2 regions of the Nonomuraea sp. NPDC003214 genome follow, and region 2 is predicted to be linked to the other one. Evidence: riboswitches for the same ligand, from Rfam matches in the RefSeq annotation. Region 2 holds a riboswitch; the other holds the start of a gene.
What was found. Region 2 has a riboswitch for thiamine pyrophosphate ahead of thiC (phosphomethylpyrimidine synthase ThiC). Riboswitches for the same ligand answer to the same signal wherever they lie in the genome.
Positions count from the first base shown of each region.

Region 1: linked by a shared signal. The riboswitch ahead of ACWDXC_RS24155 (FAD-dependent oxidoreductase) and the one ahead of thiC (phosphomethylpyrimidine synthase ThiC) in region 2 are both predicted to bind thiamine pyrophosphate.

Region 1 is NZ_JBSFSX010000007.1:457,611-464,498, forward strand. Features, by position in the region: gene thiE (thiamine phosphate synthase) at 1-130, opposite strand, end outside; gene ACWDXC_RS24145 (Rv2175c family DNA-binding protein) at 108-482, opposite strand; gene ACWDXC_RS24150 (NAD(P)/FAD-dependent oxidoreductase) at 513-1,682, opposite strand; TPP riboswitch at 1,736-1,852, shown strand; gene ACWDXC_RS24155 (FAD-dependent oxidoreductase) at 1,842-3,215, shown strand; gene thiS (sulfur carrier protein ThiS) at 3,212-3,412, shown strand; gene ACWDXC_RS24165 (thiazole synthase) at 3,405-4,160, shown strand; gene pknB (Stk1 family PASTA domain-containing Ser/Thr kinase) at 4,326-6,248, shown strand; gene alc (allantoicase) at 6,267-6,888, opposite strand, start outside.
Region 2 is NZ_JBSFSX010000008.1:242,287-249,174, reverse strand. Features, by position in the region: gene ACWDXC_RS26105 (MFS transporter) at 1-694, shown strand, start outside; gene ACWDXC_RS26100 (DUF72 domain-containing protein) at 705-1,556, shown strand; gene ACWDXC_RS26095 (NAD(P)-dependent alcohol dehydrogenase) at 1,624-2,655, shown strand; gene thiC (phosphomethylpyrimidine synthase ThiC) at 2,642-4,132, opposite strand; TPP riboswitch at 4,124-4,236, opposite strand; gene ACWDXC_RS26085 (hypothetical protein) at 4,301-5,263, opposite strand; gene ACWDXC_RS26080 (hypothetical protein) at 5,664-5,837, shown strand; gene ACWDXC_RS26075 (AraC family transcriptional regulator) at 5,889-6,857, shown strand.

The sequences.
Region 1 (6,888 bases), on a different contig from region 2:
TCTCCCGCAACTGGACGATGTCCACGCCGCCGGCCAGCGCCGCGTCGAGGAAATCGGCCAGGTCGCCCCTGTCACGCCGCCCGTCGGTGCACAGGTAGAGGCGGGCGTCAGAAAGCGAGGGCTTGGGCACGGCGCTTGACCTCGGTGTGACGACCGGCCTTGATCGCCTGGACGGGCGACCCCGGCAGCGAGTCGTCAGGGGTGAACAGCCAGCGCAGCGCCTCCACATCGTCGTACCCGGCGTCGCGGAGCACGGTCAGCGTGCCCGGAAGGCCTTTCACCACGTCCTTTCCGTCGAGGAACACCGCGGGCACCTGTGGCCCGCCGCTGCCGCGGCGCACGCCGAGCAGCTTGTGATCCTTGAGGAGTTGCTTGGCCCGTCCCATCGAGAGGTCGAGGCGCTGGGCCACTTCGGGGAGAGTGAGCCACTCGTCAACGAGCTGGTCGGTCTCCCGGTCGATCTGTGCAACAGAAAGCGTCACGAAACCACAACTACCACATGCCGCGCTTGCTCAAACAACACAATCCCGTAGGGGTACATCTGGATCTACCAGGCGTTCCGCGTCCAGACGACGGCCCTCCTGGATGATCCGGCGGCCCTGCACGAGGTCGCGGGGCCGGTCGACGGCCAGCACCGCCGCCAGCCCGCCCTCGGCCGTCAGCCAGCAGGCCGACCACTTGCCCTCCGGCCCGCCCCGGTAGAGCAGGCGCTCGCCCGCCGGGTGGTGGCCGGCGTACTGCACCATGTGGCCGAACTGCTCCGACCAGAAGTACGGGACCGGATCGTACACGGCCTCCTCGCCCAGCAGCGTCGCGGCGGCCACCTCCGGGGCGCTCAGCGCGGTGTCCCAGTGCTCCACGCGCAGCCGGGCGCCGTAGCGGCGCGACCACCAGGCGGCGCAGTCGCCCACCGCCACCACGCCGGGCAGCGACGTGCGCAGCCGCTCGTCCGTGACCACGCCGTTGTGCAGGTCGACGTCCGAGCCCGCCAGCCACTCCACGGCCGGGCGGACGCCGATGCCCGCCACGACCACGTGCGCCTCCACGAACCCGCCGCCGACCAGCTCCACGCCGCCCTCGTCGACCGACGCGACCATCGTCTCCAGCCGCAGGTCGATGCCGTCGTACCAGCTCTCCGTGCGGGCGCCGATCTCCTCGCCGACCGCCTGCGCCAGCGGGGTCCGGCCCGCCTCCAGCACGGTGACGGCGCAGCCGGCCCGGCGGGCGGCCGTGGCCACCTCCGCGCCGATCCAGCCCGCGCCCGCGACCACCACCCGCGCGCCCGGCACCAGGCGGGCCCGCAGCTCCAGCGAGTCGTCCAGCGTGCGCAGCACGTGCTGCGGGCCGTCACCCGGCAGCGGGATCGGCTCCGCGCCCGTCGCGATGACCAGGCCGTCGTAGCCCAGCTCGCCCTCGGTCGTCTCCACCACGCCCGCACGCAGCGACTTGGCCGAGACGCCCGGCCGGAAGTCCACCTCCAGCGCGTCCAGGTCGGAGTCGACGAAGCTGGAGTCGGCCGAGCCGAGCAGCACCGCCTTCGACAACGGCGGCCGATCGTAGGGCCGGTGCCGTTCCTGGCCGATCAACGTGATCCGGCCGCCGAACCCCCGTGCCCGCAGCGCCTCGACGCTGCGCACGCCCGCAAGACCCGCTCCCACCACCACGACGCGATTCACGTTCATGACCATAACGGGGGCGGTGCCGCGGCGTCGCACCGAGGCCGTAGGCTGGGGGACGTAAGACGCGCGGGAGTCCGGCCGTAACCGGGCTGAGAGGAAGGCTTCACCGGGCCTTCGACCGCAAGACACCTGATCCGGATCATGCCGGCGAAGGGAGCGGACATGGACGTGATCGTGGGCGGCGGAGTCGTCGGACTGTCGATCGCCTGGCGCCTGGCCCGCTCGGGCCGCGCCGTCACCGTGGTCGACCCGGCCCCCGCCTCGGGCGCCTCCCACGCCGCGGCCGGGATGCTGGCGCCGGTCAGCGAGGTGACCTACACCGAGGAGCCGCTGCTCCGGCTCGGCATCGCCGCCCTGCGCCGCTGGCCCGCCTTCGCCGCCGACCTCACCGTCGACGCCGCCCTCCCCCCTGGACGGACCGGCGCCCGCACGAGCGGCCCCACCGCCACCGGCGCACCCCCGCCCTCCGGGGGCGCCTCCCTGGACGGACCTCCCGCGGGATCCGGCGGTGCGCCACGGGCCGGCGAGCCGACCGGCCATCCGACCGGCCGTCCGGCCGGGGGTGCGGCTGGGGGTGAGGACGGTCCCGCCGCCTCCGGGCCCGGCGCGGCTCCCTCCTTCGGCGACGCCGCGGGGGCTGACCCGCTCGGGGGGCTCTCGGCGCTCGGCGGGGTGCCGGCCGAGGGGCGGGACGTGCTGGATCTGCGCTCCGACGGGACGCTGGACGTGGCGTTCGGCGGGGACGACCTGGCCGCGCTCGGGGAGCTGGCCGCGTTCATGGAGAAGCTCGGCCTGCCGGTGGAGCGGCTGACCGGGCGCGAGTGCCGGCGGCTGGAGCCGATGCTGGCGCCGTCCGTGCGCGGCGGTCTGCTGGCGCCCGGCGACGCGTGGGTGGACCCGCGCCGCGTCACCGCCGCCCTGCTCGTGGCCCTGGAGCGGCGGGGCGTCCCGCTGGTACGGGAGCGCGCGGCCGGGCTGTCGCGCGAGGGCGGCCGGGTGACCGGCGTACGCCTGGAGTCCGGGGAGGAGATCTTCGGCGAGCGGGTGGTCCTGGCCGCCGGGGCGTGGAGCGCCGGGCTGGCCGACGTTCCGGTACGGCCGGTCAAGGGGCAGATCATGCGCCTGCGCTCCCCCGAGCCGCTGCTGGGCCGGTGCGTGCGCGGGATGGTGCACGGCACGCCGGTCTACCTGGTACCCAGGGGCGACGGGGAGCTCGTGGTGGGGGCCACGCAGGAGGAGCTCGGGTTCGACACCCGGGTGACCGCCGGCGGGCTGTACGAGCTGCTGCGCGACGCCAGGGAGCTGGTCCCGGGGGTGACGGAGCTGGAGGTCGCCGACGTGGTGGCGGGGCTGCGGCCGGGCACGCCGGACAACCTGCCGATCATCGGCCCCGGCTCGGCCCCGGGGCTGGTGCTGGCCACGGGGCATTTCCGGGGCGGGGTGCTGATGGCCCCGCTCACGGCCGCGATCCTGCAGGGCGAGGAGGGCGACCTCGCGTCCCTGTGCTCACCCGCTAGATTTCGGGATATTTCATGAAATTGCTGATCAACGGAAGTACGCACGACGTGGCTGACGGCATGACCGTCGCGCAGGCCGTACAGACCCTGACCACCGCCACCACCGGCGTCGCGGTGGCCGTGAACGACGAGGTCGTCGCGCGCGGCGCGTGGGAGACGACGGCGCTGCGCGACAGCGACCGCGTGGAGGTGCTGACGGCGGTGCAAGGTGGATGACCTGATCATCGCTGGGGAGAAGTTCTCCTCCCGGCTCATCATGGGCACCGGCGGCGCGCCGTCGCTGGAGGTGCTGGACCAGGCGCTGGCCGCGTCGGGCACCGAGCTGACGACGGTGGCCATGCGGCGGCTCGACCCGGCCGCCCGCGGCTCGGTGCTGGACGTGCTGCGCGAGCGCGGCATCAAGGTGCTGCCCAACACGGCGGGCTGCTTCACCGCGGGCGACGCGGTGCTGACGGCCCGGCTCGCCCGGGAGGCGCTGGGCACCTCGTGGGTCAAGCTGGAGGTCATCGCCGACGAGCGGACCCTGCTGCCCGACCCGATCGAGACGTTCGACGCGGCCGAGCGGCTCGTGGCCGACGGGTTCACCGTGCTGCCGTACATCGGCGACGACCCGGCGCTCGCCCGCCGGCTGGAGCAGGCCGGGTGCGCGGCGGTGATGCCGCTGGGCGCGCCGATCGGCTCCGGGCTGGGCATCCGCAACCCGCACAACATCGAGCTGATCGTCGAGGCGGCCGGGGTCCCGGTCATCCTGGACGCGGGCATCGGCACGGCCAGTGACGCGGCGCTGGCGATGGAGCTGGGCTGCGACGCCGTGCTCCTGGCCACCGCCGTGACGCGGGCCCAGCGGCCCGACCTGATGGCGGCGGCGATGCGCGAGGCGGTCCGCGCGGGCCGCATGGCGCGGCAGGCGGGGCGCATCCCGCGCCGCCGCTACGCCGAAGCGTCCTCCCCGCTGACCCCCTGACGGGACGTCCTTCCCGTCTGCCGGGGGCGCACCGGCTCTCCGGGGCCGGTGCCGGGGTGGCCTGTGCGACGGCGCGGCACGTGAGGGGCCGGGCGGGGCACGGGTCGGCATCGGTTTCGGATGGTCAGGCCCTCCCGGGTGCGAAACGCCCGTAAACTCAGCGGGGTGGACACGACGACTGCCGACCCGTTGGTCGGCCGGCTGCTCGATGGACGCTACCGCGTCGAGTCCCGGATCGCCCGGGGCGGCATGGCGACCGTCTACCTCGCGCTCGACATCCGGCTGGACCGGACCGTCGCGCTGAAGGTCATGCACCGCTCGCTCGCCGACGACCCGGCGTTCGTGCGCAGGTTCATCGGCGAGGCGAAGTCGGTGGCCAGCCTCTCCCACCCCAACGTGGTGCACGTCTTCGACCAGGGCACCGACACCGACGTGGTCTATCTGTCGATGGAGTACGTGCCGGGCAAGACGCTGCGTGACATCCTGCGCGAGCGCGACCGGCTGCCGGCCCGCGAGGCGCTGGAGATCATGATCCCGGTGCTGGCGGCGCTCGGCGCGGCCCACCAGGCCGGGATGGTCCACCGTGACGTCAAGCCCGAGAACGTGCTGCTGACCGCCGACGGCCGGGTCAAGGTCGTGGACTTCGGCCTGGCCAGGGCGATCGAGGCGACCAACCAGACGCGCACCGGCGTGATGATCGGCACGATCGGCTACATGTCGCCCGAGCAGGTGACGACCGGCGGCGCCGACGTGCGCAGCGACGTCTACGCGGCGGGCATCATGCTGTTCGAGCTGGTCACCGGCAGGCAGCCGTACGACGGCGAGACGCCCATGTCGGTGGCCTACCGGCACGTCCACGACACGGTCCCGGCGCCGTCGTCGCTGATCCACGACGTGCCGCCGCAGATCGACGCGCTGGTGGCGCACGCCACGGCCCGCGAGCCGCACGACCGCCCGGCCGACGCGACCGCGATGCTGGTGGCGGCCGTCGAGGCGCACCGCACGCTGCCCCGGCTGAGCGAGCCCGGCCGCGCATCCGGCGCCCACTCCAGGCCGCACCCGATGCCGTCCACGATGCCGCCCGCCGCCGCTCCCGCGCACACGCTGATCCAGCCGCGCGCCGAGGTGCCGGCCGCGCCGCCGCCCCCGCCGCGCGGGCGGGGCAAGGGCGGCGGGTTCCGGCCCAACTGGTTCCTGGTGGGGCTGGCCGCGGTGATGGTCGTCGCCGTGGCGCTGACCGGCCTCTACTTCTCGCAGAAGACGCTGGCCGTGGTGCCCGACCTCGTCGGCAAGAACCTCGCGGTCGCCGAGCAGAACGCCCGCAACCTGGGCTTCAAGGTGCGCCGCGTGGAGGGCCGCCACGACGAGGAGGTGGCCGAGGGGCTCGTCCTGGAGATGGACCCGGCCGCCAAGACCGAGGTCGAGGCCGGGCAGACGATCACGCTGGTGCCGTCGCTCGGCCCCAAGCGGGTGCTGGTGCCGAAGGTGCAGGGCCTGACCGAGCAGGACGCCCGCAACGCGATCGGCAGCGCCGGCCTGACCGTGGGCAAGGTCCGCCGCCTGCAGAACCTGGAGGTCGCGCGCAACTCCGTCATCCGCACCTCCCCGCAGGTGGGCGAGAAGGTCAAGGAAGGCGCCAAGATCGACCTGTACGTGAGCGCCGGGCTGGTGATGCCCGACGTCGACGGCATGCCGAAGGACCAGGCCGCCGCGTTCCTCAGCCAGCAGGGCTTCCAGGTGCAGGTCACCGAGGTCGACGACGACGCCGAGCCGTGCACGGTGATCGCGCAGGCGCCCAAGGCCAAGGCGGAGGTCGACCAGGGCATCCCGGCGATGATCACGGTGTCGCGCTGCCAGACGGACTTCTGGCACTGGTTCAACGGTGACCAGGAGGCCCGCGACGACCAGCAGTTCGTCATCGTGCCGCAGGTGATGGGCAAGAACGTCAACGACGCCCGCAACGAGCTGCGGGCGCTGGGCTTCCGGGTGCGGGTGCGCACGGTGGGCGGCGGCGGCGTGGTGCGTTTCCAGCGCCCGGCCCCCAACAGCGAGCGCCCGCCCAACTCCGAAGTGCTGCTCTGGCACTAGGCGCCCGGCGCTGAGAGGTCAGGCCAGGGTGCCGAGCAGGCGGACTCTGGCCAGCCCGCCGTCGGGGTGGATGTCGACGCGTACGCGCTCGACGGGCTCGGTGTGGCTCAGCCGGAAGCGGTGCGGCGTGTCGGGCAGCAGCGGGGTCGTCGGCAGCAGCTCGACCTCGCGGTCGCCGTCGAGGCCGGTGAGCGTGACGGCGGCGGGCGCGTTGTGCAGCAGATGGGTGGTGTCGATCTCGGCGACCCTGATGAGGCCGCGCCCGGCCAGCCGGATGACCAGCCAGTCGTTGCCGCCGTCGCGGCGGCGCGCGGTCTCCCAGCCTTCGGCCTGGTGGCGGGGCAGGCCGGGGGCGATGACGTGGTGCGGCTCGGAGTAGAACGCGTCGGAGCAGGCGGTGACCAGCCCGCCGTTGGCCATGGCCGCCAGGTCCAGGCCGAGCCCCTCGTACACCGACAGGTCGGCCCGGGGCTCGCCGTGCACCCGCAGCCGGGCGACGCCGCCGTCGGGGAAGATGTTCAGCCGCACGTGCGTCCAGCGGCGCTCGCCGGTGACCTCGAACGGGTGCGCGGCGTCGCCGCCGAGCGGGCTGCGCGGCACGATCTCCGTCCACGCCGCCCCGGCCAGCTCGGCGGGCGCA
Region 2 (6,888 bases):
CGGGGTCGCGGTGGCGCTGCTGCTGGTCGGCGGGTTCGTGGCGCATGAGCGGCGCAGCGGGAGGCGGGTGTTCCCCCGGACGACCTACACGGCGGGGTCGGCGCTGAAGTGGGTGTATCTGACGATCGGGCTGCTGACGTTCGGCGTGGCGGTCGAGACGTTCGTCCCGCTGTTCGCGCAGCGGCTGGGCGGGCTGCCTCCGGTGACGGCGGGGCTGCTGGGTGCGGCGGTCTCGCTCGGCTGGTCGCTGACGCAGCTCGGCAGCGCCTCAGCGGCAGGCGGTCGCGTGGTGCGGCGGCTGTGCGTGCTGGGGCCGCTGGTCCTGGCGCTGGGCTTGCTCGCGCAGGGCCTGCTGCTGAGGGACGCGGCGCCGGGCCGGCTGATGCTGGTGTGGGCTCCGGTGCTGGTCGTGGCGGGTTCGGGGATCGGGCTGGCGTATCCGCATCTGTCGGTGGCGGCGATGTCGAGCACGTCGGATCCGGCGGAGGGCCGTCAGGCGGCTGCCGCGATCGCCACGGTGACGAGCCTGTCGATCGCGTTCGGCACGGCGGTGGCCGGGGTGTTGCTCAACGCCGGGGGCGCGTCGATGCTGACCTCGGCCCGGTACGTGCTGTTCGGGTTCGCGCTCGTCTGCGCGGTGGGCGCCGTCACGGCCCGCGCCGCGAACCGGCGGGCCGGTGCGGAGACCCGATAGCGTCGGGTGCATGCGGCTTCATGTGGGTTGTGCGATGTGGACGCACGCGCCGTGGCAGGGTCGATTCCTCCCCCATCCGCTCGCGCAGGGCGAGCGGCTGCGGGCGTACGCGACGTGGTGCAACGCGGTCGAGGGCAACACGACGTTCTACGCGACGCCGTCGCGGAGCACGGTGGAGACGTGGGCGGCCCAGACCGATCCGGGGTTCCGGTTCGTGGTGAAGCTGCCGAAGGCGATCACGCACGAGCGGCGCCTGACGGGGGCGCAGGAGGAGCTGGGGGCGTTCCTGCACGCGATGGAGCCGCTGGGGCCCCGGGTGCACGCGCTGTGGGTGCAGGTGCCGGGGTCGTTCGGGCCGGGTGACCTGGGCGCGCTGGCCGCGTTCCTCCGCAGGCTGCCCGCGGGGCTGCGCTCGGCGGTGGAGGTGCGGCATCGGGCGTTCTTCGAGGACGAGCGGGCCGTGGGGCAGTTGGAGCGGGTGCTGGCGGGGGCGGGCGCGGAGTGGGTGCCGTTCGACACCACGACGCTGTTCGGCAGCCCGCCGACCAGCGACGCCGAGCGTGACGCGTGGACGAAGAAGCCGCGCGTCCCGCGCCGGGCGCGGGCGCTGACGGACCGGCCGATCGTCCGCTACCTGGGCAGGGACGACGTGGACCGGACGGTGGCGGGCTGGCAGGGCTGGGTCGGCACGGTGGCCGGGTGGCTGCGCGAGGGCCGTTCGCCGACGGTGTTCGTGCACACGCCGGACAACGCCGAAGCCCTGCCGCTCGCCCGGCGCTTCCACGACGAGGTACGGGCCCGCGTTCCCGGGCTGGAGCCGTTGCCCGAGCCGATGCCCGCCGAGCCGCCGACGCTGTTCTGAGCTCGGGATTTCGGCCGCCCGGAACGTGGCATGTACCGGGGGAGGGGCTCGGGAAGCGAGGAGAGGCATGAAAGCTGTCCAGTTGGCCGGCCAGGGGAGCATGCCCGAGGTCGTGACGGTGCCCGACCCCGAGCCGGCTCCCGGTGAGGTGCTGCTCCGGGTCAGGGCGTCCGGGATGTGCCATTCGGACATCGCGGTGATCGAGAACCCGCTGCTCGTCGGGGGCAGCCTGCCGCTGATCCTCGGCCACGAGGGCGCGGGCACGGTGGCGGCGCTCGGCGACGGGGTGACGGGCGTCGAGGTGGGCCAGGACGTGGTGGTGTACGGGCCGTGGGGGTGCGGCACCTGCCGCAACTGCTCAAGGGGCGCGGAGAACTACTGCACCCGGGCCCAGGACCTCGCCATCAAGCCGCCCGGCCTGGGCGCTCCCGGCGCCATGGCCGAGTACATGATCGTCGACGACGTCCGCCACCTGGTCCCGGTGGAGGGGCTGGACCTGGCGCAGGCGGCGCCGCTGACCGACGCGGGGCTCACGCCCTACCACGCGATCAAGCGGAGCCTGGCCAAGCTGGTGCCGGGCAGCACGGCGGTGGTCATCGGGACGGGCGGGCTGGGCCACATGGCGGTCCAGATCCTGCGGGCGATGAGCGCGACGCGGGTGATCGCGCTCGACATCAGCGAGGAGAAGCTGGAGCTGGCCAGGGAGATCGGCGCGCACGAGACCGTGATCTCCGACGAGGCCGCCGCCGGCCGGGTGCGGGAGCTGACCGGCGGGCTGGGCGCCGACCTGGTGCTGGACTTCGTCGGCATCCAGCCCACCGTGACGCTGGCGGGCGCGTGCGCGGGGGTGTGCTCGGACGTGACGATCGTCGGGGTGGCCGACGGCCGCCTGCCCGTCGGGTTCGGCAGCGGCCCGTACGAGATGGCGGTGTCGGTCCCCTACTGGGGCGGCCGGGACGAGCTCATCGAGGTGCTGGCGCTGGCCCGGTCGGGCGCCATCGGCGTGCGCGTGGAGCCGCACTCGCTCGACGAGGCGCCGCGCACGTACCAGCGCCTGCACGACAACGAGATCGTCGGCCGGGCCGTCATCGTCCCGTGAGGTCGCGCAGCTCGTGGCTGATCCGCATCGAGCAGAACCTGGGCCCGCACATCGAGCAGAAGTGCGCGTTCTTGGCGGGTTCGGCGGGCAGCGTCTCGTCGTGGAAGGCCCGCGCGGTGGCCGGGTCGAGCGACAGGTCGAACTGGTCCTCCCAGCGGAACTCGAACCGGGCGTCCGACAGCGCGTCGTCCCACGCCTGGGCCTGCGGGTGGCCCTTGGCGAGGTCGGCGGCGTGCGCGGCGATCTTGTACGTGATCACGCCGGTCTTGACGTCGTCCCTGTTGGGCAGGCCGAGGTGCTCCTTGGGGGTGACGTAGCAGAGCATCGCGGTGCCGTACCAGCCGATCATGGCGGCGCCGATGCCCGAGGTGATGTGGTCGTAGCCGGGCGCGATGTCGGTGACCAGCGGGCCGAGCGTGTAGAAGGGGGCGTCGTCGCAGATCTCGCGCTGGAGGTCGACGTTCTCCTTGATCTTGTGCATGGGCACGTGGCCGGGGCCCTCGATCATCACCTGGACGTCGTGGTCGCGGGCGATCCTGGTCAGCTCTCCCAGCGTGCGCAGCTCGGCGAACTGGGCCTCGTCGTTGGCGTCGGCGATCGAGCCGGGGCGCAGGCCGTCGCCCAGCGAGAACGACACGTCGTAGGCGGCGAAGATCTCGCACATGTCGGCGAAGCGCTCGTACAGGAAGCTCTCGCGCCCGTGGGCCACGCACCAGGCGGCCATGATGGAGCCGCCCCGGGAGACGATGCCGGTCTTGCGCCCGGCGGTCAGCGGGACGAACGCGTGGCGCACGCCGGCGTGCACGGTCATGTAGTCGACGCCCTGTTCGCACTGCTCGATCAGCGTCTCGCGGAACACCTCCCACGACAGCTCGGCCGCCTGCCCGCCGACCTTCTCCAGCGCCTGGTAGAGCGGCACGGTGCCGACCGGGACGGGGGAGTTGCGGATGATCCGCTCGCGGGTGGCGTGGATGTCGCGGCCGGTCGACAGGTCCATGATCGTGTCGGCGCCCCACCGGGTGGCCCAGGTCATCTTCTCGACCTCCTCGGCGATCGAGGAGGTGACCGCCGAGTTGCCGATGTTGGCGTTGATCTTCACGAGGAAGTTGCGGCCGATGATCATCGGTTCGGACTCGGGGTGGTTGACGTTGGCGGGGATGATGGCCCGGCCCGCGGCGACCTCCTGCCGGACGAACTCCGGCTCGACGCCCTCCCGGACCGCCACGAACTCCATCTCGGGCGTGATCGTCCCGGCCCGCGCGCAGCCCACCTGCGTGACGGGCCCGCCTGCGCGGGCCCGGATCCACTCCGCGCGCCTCGGCGCCAGCCCCCGGGCCAGGTCGACGGTGACCTCCGGGTCGGTGTACGGGCCCGAGGTGTCGTAGAGGCGGACGCGCTCGCCGTTGGACAGTCTGATCTCGCGCATCGGCACGCGGAGATCCCCGGTGTAGACCTTGGAAAAACGCGCGTCGCTCATCGCGCAACTCCCTTCGCCGGCATTACCCGGAGCAGGTTCTGGCGGTCGGCGGCTGGGCAGCCGTCCTCTCAGCCCGGTCGCACCGGGCTCCCGCGTTGGACCCGGTCAACGTAACCCGGCGAAGAAAGTCATGCAAGATCGGCTGAATTAGTGGCGGCCGTTTATGGCTCAGTCGAGGCCGAGTTCGCGGCGGGCGCGAGCGTAGCGGCGGCCGGGGGTGAGCGAGCCGGCCGACCAGGGCAGGATCTCCGGGACGCGGCGGCCGGCGTTCATGAGCAGGCTCTGGGCGCGCGCGTGGTGGCCGCCGTAGTAGAAGGCGGCGCCGAACAGGTGCATCGCCTCCACGGACCGGGGGTGCGGCCGGGGCCTGGCGTGCCAGGTGTCGACGGCGTCGATCAGCTCCTCGGCCACGTACGGGTCGCGGAAGTGCGATTCGAGCACCTCCTGGGCGTCGCGGCCCGAGGCGGCGATCTCGCTCCAGGCGACCTCGAAGTGGGCCAGCGGCAGCATCGCGGTGACGAGGTCGCCGGGGCGTGCGGTGGCCGCGGCGGTGCGGGCGAAGGCCAGCACCTCCTCGTCGGAGCCGTGCCACTTGCCGCACAGCGCCTGGGCGCGGGTGTAGTGCCCGGCGAACAGGCGCGGCGCGCGGCTGGTCAGCTCCTCCCACAGGCGGTCCAGCTCGTCCCGGTCGCCCAGTCCCATGGCCTGCCACTGCAGGACGTCCCACGGCACCGGGTCGGCAGGGTCCGCCTCGGCGGCCCGGCGCAGCGGCTCGGCGGCGGTGGCGAGCTGCTCGTGGAAACGGCCGGTGAGGTCGTCGCGCAGCTCCCAGGCGTGCTGCACCCGGGCCGCGCCCAGCCACAGCAGCGCGTCGGGGTCGTCGCCGGCCAGCTGCTCAAGCGCGTCGAGGTGCGCCTCGGCGGCCGTGGCGAGCTCGGTGACGCGCAGGGCGCGCAGCTCGTGGTCGTCGCGGGCCTGCCTGATCAGGTCCAGGCCACGCTCCAGCCGCCCGGCGCGGACGCGGCGCAGGGCGAGGTCCAGCGCGGGGTCGTGCCACGCCCTGCCCACCTGCATGCGGGAGGTCTTCTCCAGGACGAACGCGGCGGCGCGAAACACCTTGACCGGGATCACGGCTGATGAATATCGCGAAGTGTCGTGCCGGCGCAATGAGAAATACGCCATGTCGGATCATTGAGCTTATTAAGCTGCGGTTATATGGCACGACAATTGCTCTGGCCATTTTCAGCTTATCTCGGGGACGCCCGGAGGTATCCCGATGTGCGGTGAACCGCTGATGCCGGCCCCGGTGGCCGCCGCACTCGCCGAGTACCGGAGGCTGCGCGACAGTCACGGGCCGTGCTGGGGCGAGGAGCCGCTGGCGTACGTGACCCAGGCCTGGGGAGGATCCGGCGCACCGGCTCGGCGAGGTGGACGTGGACCGCGTCGTGCGTGACGCGCTCGGCGCCGACGTGCCCGACAACCTGCCCGCGCTCCGGCTGACGCCCGCCACACCAGCCCGGTCTACCTGGACGTGGCCGGCGGGCACGTGGCCAGGCAGGCGGACGTGCGCTGGTGCCTGGCCTGGCTGGACCGGCTGGCCGAGGTGGTGCGCGAGTTCGGCCGCTTCGACACCGAGGAGCAGTACGGCGACCACCTCGACCTGTACGAACGCGCCAGGAAGGTGTATCGGAGCCGGCTCCCCTGATCTGTGCTTTTTTGCCTGGAACGCTGCCGCAGATCATGTCGATGATCGGGCATGGACGGTGTTCTGCTCGGCAACAGCCCGCTGTTCGCCAGCTCGGATCTCGACGAGGTGCGGGAGCAGGTCGGACGGGTGTTCTGCCCGCACCGGCTGGACGTGACCGGCGACGCCGGGCTGCTGGCCGCCCGCTTCAACTCCGCACAGCTCGGCTCCGTGCGCGTCAGCTACCTCGACTACGGCGCCGAGGTGCGCATCGAGCCGGGCGAGCTGGAGTCGTTCTACCTGGTGCAGATCCCGATCGCCGGGCGCAGCCTGATCCGGTGCGGCGGCCAGGAGATCGTCTCGACGCCGGGGCTGGCCTCGCTGCCGTCGCCGACCGAGCGCCTGGACATGCGCTGGGGCGCGGGCTGCCCGCAGCTCATCGTCAAGTTCGACCGGCAGGCCGTGGAAGGCGCGGTCGAGCAGTTGCTCGGCGAGCCGGTCACCGAGCCGGTGGTGTTCGACCTGGGCGTGGACCTGACCGGCGCGTGGGGGCAGGGCTGGCGGGCGATGGCCGGGCTGCTCGTCGGCGCGGCCGAGACCGGAGGCGCGCAGCCGCTGGCCGCCGCCCATCTGGAGAACGCCCTGCTGTTCAGCCTCGTCACCACGCAGCCGTCCAACTACCTGGGCCGGCTGATCGCGCCCCGGCCCGCGGCGGTGCCCAAGGTGGTGCGCCGGGCGATGGCGTTCATCGACGAGCACGCCCACCTGCCGATCACCACCGGCGACGTGGCGCGGGCCGTGGCCGTGAGCGTCCGCTCGCTCCAGGAGGGCTTCCGCGCCCACCTCGGGATCACCCCGATGGCGCACCTGCGCGACGTGCGGCTGGCCCGGGTGCACGCCGAGCTGCTGGCGGGCGACCCGGCCCGGTGCACGGTGACCACGGTCGCCGCCCGCTGGGGCTTCCTCCACCAGGGCCGCTTCGCCGCCGCCTATCGCGACAGGTACGGCCGCGCGCCCTCGGCCACGCTGCGGCTGAGCTGACTCCGCGTCCAGCGGACGGGATCCGCGCTCA